One region of the Streptomyces sp. NPDC029138 genome, then DNA from elsewhere that is predicted to be linked to it. Evidence: riboswitches for the same ligand, from Rfam matches in the RefSeq annotation. Region 1 holds a riboswitch; the other holds the start of a gene.

Region 1 (3,180 bases):
GAGAGCAGGTCGGCCGGCTCCTCCGCGACGCGTACCTTGAACAGCCAGCCACCCTCGAAGGGGGCGGAGTTCACCAGCGACGGGTCGTTGACGACGTCCTCGTTGACCTCGGTGACCTCACCGGTGACCGGCGAGTACAGGTCGGACACCGACTTCGTCGACTCCAGCTCGCCGCAGGTCTCGCCCGCGGACACCGTGGAGCCGACCTCGGGGAGCTGAACGAACACGACGTCACCGAGCGCGTTGGCCGCGTGCTCCGTGATGCCGACCGTCGCGACGCCGTCCTCGGCGGCCGACAGCCACTCGTGCTCCTTGCTGTAGCGCAGCTGCTGGGGGTTGCTCATGGCCTGAATTCTCCTGTACACGCGGGAGTGCTGATGACGGGGGGACTAGGGAAACCGCTGGTGAGCGGGCGAATGTGCGCAGGGTCACGCCCCGGCCACGGACCGGGGGCCCAGGGAGGCGCGACCGCGCCCAGTGTCTACTTCTGGCGCTTGTAGAACGGCAGCGCCACGACCTCGTACGGCTCGTGGGTGCCCCGGATGTCCACGCCGACGCCCTCGGTGCCCGGCGCCGCGTGCGCCGCGTCGACGTAGGCCATGGCGATCGGCTTGCCCAGGGTGGGGGAGGGGGCACCGGAGGTGACCTCGCCGATCACCTCGCCGCCGGCGACGACGGCGTACCCTGCGCGCGGCACCCGGCGGCCCTCGGCGACCAGGCCGACCAGGACCCGCGGCGGGTTCTGCTGGGCCCGGGCGGCGGCGTCGGCGAGCGCCTCGCGCCCGACGAAGTCGCCCTCCTTCTCGAACTTGACCACGCGGCCGAGCCCGGCGTCGAACGGGGTGAGGGACGTCGTCAGCTCGTGCCCGTACAGCGGCATGCCCGCCTCCAGGCGCAGCGTGTCCCGGCAGGACAGCCCGCACGGGACCAGCCCGGCGCCCTCACCCGCCTTGGTCAGCGCCTGCCACAGCTCGACGGCGTGCTCCGGCTTCACGAACAGCTCGAAGCCGTCCTCGCCGGTGTAGCCCGTGCGGGCGATCAGCGCCGGGACGCCGGCGACCGTGCCGGGCAGGCCGGCGTAGTACTTCAGGCCGTCGAGGTCGGCGTCGGTGAGGGACTTCAGGATGCCGGGGGACTCCGGGCCCTGCACGGCGATGAGCGCGTACGCGTCCCGGTCGTCGCGGACCTCGGCGTCGAAGCCGGCGGCGCGCTCGGTCAGCGCGTCCAGCACCACCTGGGCGTTGGAGGCGTTGGCCACGACCATGTACTCGGTCTCGGCCAGCCGGTAGACGATCAGGTCGTCCAGGATGCCGCCGTCGGCCTGGCAGATCATCGTGTAGCGGGCGCGGCCGACACCGACGGAGGCGATGTTGCCGACCAGGGCGTGGTTCAGGAACGCGGCGGCCTCGGCGCCGGTGACGGTGATCTCGCCCATGTGGGACAGGTCGAAGAGACCGGCCCTGGTCCGCACGGCGAGGTGCTCGTCGCGCTCGGAGCCGTAGCGCAGGGGCATGTCCCAGCCGGCGAAGTCGGTCATCGTCGCACCGAGCGCGCGATGCACGGCATCGAGCGCGGTGTGACGGAGTTCAGTGCTGCTCATCGGACGGTCGTCTCCCAGGGCGAGCGGACAGGCGAGGAACGTTCCTCCCCATCTGTCATCGGAACCTGAGAGGTTCGCCACGACCGCCACAGGGACGATCACGGCTTGCACCTTGGGTGGAGCCACTGACACAGCGGCCCGCTTTTCAGATGTGCCTCGCCCGCGCGGTAACGGGGCCTGAGAGATTCAAGGGAGGGACTTGCTCCTTCGGCGTCCCAGCCCGGGGCTGGGAACTCTCCCGCGCGGATTCAAGCGGCCGGTATGCAGTTGGCGGGCACATCATTGCACGCCGCACCCCGGCCATCCAGAGCGTGCTGCTTGTGACCGAGCTGTGGCAGAACGCACACGAACCACCTACCGTTGCCCATTACCTTCTCTTTACATACAACGGGCATGGGGATGACCGAGCCCACTGGGGAGGACGATCACGGTGAACAGGACATCGGCCTACGCCACCGACGCCGGCATCGCGGTGCCCGGACAGCCCTCCGCCCTGGCCCGCGAGCGCCGCGCGGACCGCCCCGTCCAGGTCGTCCGCGACCTGCGCGACCGCGCGGGCCGCAGCCCGCACGCCCTGCTCTTCGGCCCCCGCGACCTGGTGGTGATCACCGGTCTGCCCGGCAGCGGCAAGTCCACGCTGATGCACCGCGCGGTCACCGGCCACCGCGTCGACTCCCAGGACACCCGCGACCGCTGGGACGCCCGCGTCCCCCGCTTCGTCCCCTACGCGCTCTACCGCCCCCTGGTCCGCCTCGCCCACTACGCCGGGCTGCGCCGGGCCCTGCGCACCGGCGAGGGCGTCGTCGTGCACGACTGCGGCACCCAGGCCTGGGTGCGCGCCTGGCTGGCCCGCGAGGCCCGGCGCCGCGGCGCCACCCTGCACCTGCTCCTCCTCGACGTCAGCCCCGAGACGGCCCGGGCGGGCCAGCGCGAGCGCGGCCGGGGCGTCTCCCGCTACGCCTTCCGCCGCCACCGCCGCGCGACCGCCCGGCTGCTGCGCGCGGCGGAGAAGGGGGAGCTGCCCGCAGGCTGCGGCGCGGCCGTGCTGCTGGACCGGGACGCGGCGGACGTCCTGAGCCGGGTCGGCTTCACGCGGTGAGGCACTGTCACAGCCACCCGCTAGCCTTCTTGCTCACAGCAGTGGTTCCCAGCAGGCGGTAGGCAGATGGACTTCCCGGCGGACATTCACGCGGACTTCCCGGCACAGGCGCACCCCCACCCGCACGGCGGTTGGCCCGGCAACGAGCTGGAGGAGGTGCTGTCGGCCTCCCTCGGCATCCCCTCGGCGGGCGGCCGGATCATCGAGGTCCTCGGGCGGAGTTTCCTGTGGATACCGCTGCCCAACGGCGGGGGCCCGCACAGCGGCCCGCTGGACCTGCCGACGATGGACATCGACGGCCAGGTGTACGTCCCGGTGTTCAGCTCCGAGGAACAGCTGCGCCTGGTGGCCGGTTCCCATATGTCGTACACCATCGCCCCCGCCGTGGAGTTCGCGCGCGGCCTGCCGCCGCAGGCGGGCATCGCGGTGAACCCGGGCGGGGTGGTCGGCATCCCGCTGCCGCCCGACGCCGTGGCCGAAC
Region 2 (3,180 bases), on a different contig from region 1:
CCCACGCGGGGTGGTCGCCACCGCGTCGTACGAGGCACGGGTGTTCGGGGTCCACTCGGCGATGCCCATGGCGCAGGCACGCCGGCTGGCACCCAACGCCGCCTATCTGGTGCCGCGCTTCACCCTGTACCGGGCGGTCAGCGAACAGGTGATGGCGCTGCTGCGGGAGCTGTCACCGCTGGTGGAGCCGCTGAGCCTGGACGAGGCGTTCGTGGACCTGGAGGCCGGGGAAGCGGCCTGGGACGAGGAGTCGGCGCGGCGGGCCGGGGAGAAGCTGCGCGCGGACATCCTGGCGGTCACCGGGCTCACCGGGTCGGTGGGGCTCGCCGCCTCCAAGATGCTCGCGAAGATCGCCTCCGAGCAGGCCAAACCGGACGGCTTGGTGCTCATCGAGCCGGGCACCGAGCGGGCGCTGCTGGGACCGATGCCGGTGCGCACCCTGCCGGGGGTCGGGCCGGCCACAGGGGACCATCTGCGCCGGGCCGGGATCAGCACGGTCGAGGAACTGGCCGAGGCGGGTGAGGACGAACTCGTCCGGCTGCTGGGCAAGGCACACGGACACGCGCTGTACGCCATGGCCCTGGCCCGGGACGAGCGGCCCGTGGTCGCCGAGCGGGAGACCAAGTCGGTGTCGGTGGAGGACACGTACGACGTGGACATCCACGACCGGCTGCGGGTCGGCCTGGAGGTGCAGCGGCTGGCCGACCGGTGTGTGCGGCGGCTGCGCGAGGCCGGGCTGTCCGGGCGGACCATCGTGCTGAAGGTACGGCGGTACGACTTCTCCACCCTGACCCGGTCCGAGACGCTCAGAGGGCCCACGGACGACCCCGTGGTCATCCGTGAGGCGGCGGCGCGGCTGCTGGACTCCGTGGACACCACGGGAGGGGTGCGGCTGCTCGGGGTGGGGGTGTCCGGGCTCGCCGACTACACGCAGGAGGATCTGTTCGCGCAGGCGCTGCCGGTGCCTGCGGAGGAGGAGCCGGAGAAGGGGGCGGTGGAGGCTGCCGTGGAGCGGGCGGAGCCTGTCGAGCGGCAGTGGCGGGCCGGGCAGGATGTGCGGCACGCCGAGTACGGGCACGGATGGGTGCAGGGCAGTGGGCTGGGGCGGGTGACCGTGCGGTTCGAGACGCCGCAGTCCCCTCCGGGGCGGGTGCGGACGTTTTTCGTCGACGATCCTGCGCTGGAGGCCGCCGATCCGTTGCCGTTGGTTTCGGATGTCTCCCACCCGCACGGGGCTCCGCCCCGGACCCCGGAAGAGGCACGCGACCAGGGAGGAAGCCGCGATCAGGCCTCCTCCGACCCCGCCAGTTTGCCGAAGTCGTGGTCCGGGACGTTGGGGGGTGAGGCCACGTCCAGGCCGTAGTGGTGGTAGAGCTGGAGTTCCTGTTCTGGGGAGAGATGGCGGCCCACGCCGAAGTCGGGGGCGTCCTTGATCAGGGCGCGGTCGAAGGGGACGTGCAGGGTGCCTTCGACGAGTTCGCTGGGCTCCAGGGGCACGAAGGCGTCCCGGGAGAACAGGCCGGTGCGTATGGCCGCCCATTCGGGCACGCCGGTCGCGTCGTCCAGGTACACCTCGTCGATGGTGCCGATCTTGGTGCCGTTACGGTCGAACGCCTTGCGGCCGATCAGGTTGCGCGGATCGATGTCGGTCTGCACGGTCCCTCTCCCTCCACGTGGTCGCAACTCATCCGTAAGCACTACAAAAGAGCACATTCAAGGAGGCGGCCACTCGAAGGCCCTGGCGTTGACCTCGCTGGTACGCTGACAGCGGCTGCTGACCCCGTGCGGGAGAGTCCTCCGACCACCTCGGAGGCGCCGAAGGAGCAAATCCTCCCCGGAATCTCTCAGGCTCACGTACCGCACGGACGAGGTCACTCTGGAAAGCAGGGCGGATGTCGATCGGCTTCCGCCCTCACCGACGGTGAAAGCCGGTGCCCACGGGCGTCCGGTGAAGCTCTCAGGTCGAGATGACAGAGGGGGAGGCCGTCGGGGTACCCGCGCCGTGGTGCCCCTCGCAGGTCGCGTCAGACCAGGAGGCCTCCGCAATGACCGCCCATCGCATTCCGCTCTCCGAACTCGAAGCGGGCACCCCGTTCGAGCAGCGCCACATCGGGCCCGACCCGGAGGCGCGGGCCAAGATGCTCGCGCAGGTCGGATACGGCTCGCTGGACGAGCTGACCGCCGCCGCGGTCCCGGATGTGATCAAGAACGCCGACGCCCTGGACCTGCCGGGTGCCCGTACCGAGGCCGAGGTGCTCGCCGAGCTGCGCTCGCTCGCCGACCGCAACCAGGTCCTCGGCTCCATGATCGGCCTGGGCTACTACGGCACCTTCACGCCGCCCGTCATCCTGCGCAACGTCATGGAGAACCCGGCCTGGTACACGGCCTACACGCCGTACCAGCCGGAGATCTCCCAGGGCCGCCTGGAGGCCCTGCTGAACTTCCAGACGATGGTCGCCGACCTGACCGGCCTGCCCACCTCCGGCGCATCCCTGCTGGACGAGGGCACCGCCGCCGCCGAGGCGATGGCGCTGTCCCGGCGCATGGGCAAGAACAAGAAGGGTGTGTTCCTGGTCGACGCTGACGCGCTGCCGCAGACCATCGCCGTGATCGAGACCCGCGCCGAGCCGACCGGCGTCGAGGTCGTCGTCGCCGACCTCAGCGACGGCATCCCGGCGGAGATCGCCGAGCGCGAGATCAACGGCGTGCTGATCCAGTACCCGGGCGCCTCCGGTGCCGTACGGGACATCAAGCCCGTCATCGACCAGGCGCACCAGCTGGGCGCTCTCGTCACGGTCGCCGCCGACCTGCTCGCGCTGACCCTGCTGACCTCGCCGGGCGAGCTGGGGGCGGACATCGCCGTCGGTACGACCCAGCGCTTCGGTGTGCCGATGGGCTTCGGCGGGCCGCACGCCGGCTACATGGCCGTACACGAGAAGTTCGCGCGCAGCCTTCCCGGCCGGCTCGTCGGCGTCTCCGTCGACGCCGACGGCAACAAGGCCTACCGCCTCGCGCTCCAGACCCGTGAGCAGCACATCCGCCGGGAGAAGGCGACCAGCAACATCTGCACCGCGCAGGTGCTGCTCGCCGTGATGGCCGGCATGTACGCCGTCTACCACGGGCCGGAGGGCCTGAAGACCATCGCCCGGCGCACGCACCGGTACGCCACGCTCCTCGCCG

What was found. A riboswitch is a leader RNA that binds a small molecule or an ion and turns the genes downstream of it on or off. The one in region 1 is predicted to bind glycine.
Region 2: another riboswitch for glycine. It lies ahead of gcvP (aminomethyl-transferring glycine dehydrogenase); the one in region 1 lies ahead of gcvT (glycine cleavage system aminomethyltransferase GcvT).

What each region holds. Positions count from the first base shown of each region.
Region 1 covers NZ_JBVHWM010000040.1:21,304-24,483, forward strand. Annotated here, with positions in the region: gene gcvH (glycine cleavage system protein GcvH) at 1-344, opposite strand, end outside; gene gcvT (glycine cleavage system aminomethyltransferase GcvT) at 482-1,600, opposite strand; glycine riboswitch at 1,643-1,755, opposite strand; glycine riboswitch at 1,756-1,851, opposite strand; gene ACZ4WH_RS27175 (AAA family ATPase) at 2,031-2,699, shown strand; gene ACZ4WH_RS27180 (enhanced serine sensitivity protein SseB) at 2,766-3,180, shown strand, end outside.
Region 2 covers NZ_JBVHWM010000010.1:9,153-12,332, forward strand. Annotated here, with positions in the region: gene ACZ4WH_RS11860 (DNA polymerase IV) at 1-1,363, shown strand, start outside; gene ACZ4WH_RS11865 (PRC-barrel domain-containing protein) at 1,285-1,656, opposite strand; glycine riboswitch at 1,776-1,870, shown strand; gene gcvP (aminomethyl-transferring glycine dehydrogenase) at 2,046-3,180, shown strand, end outside.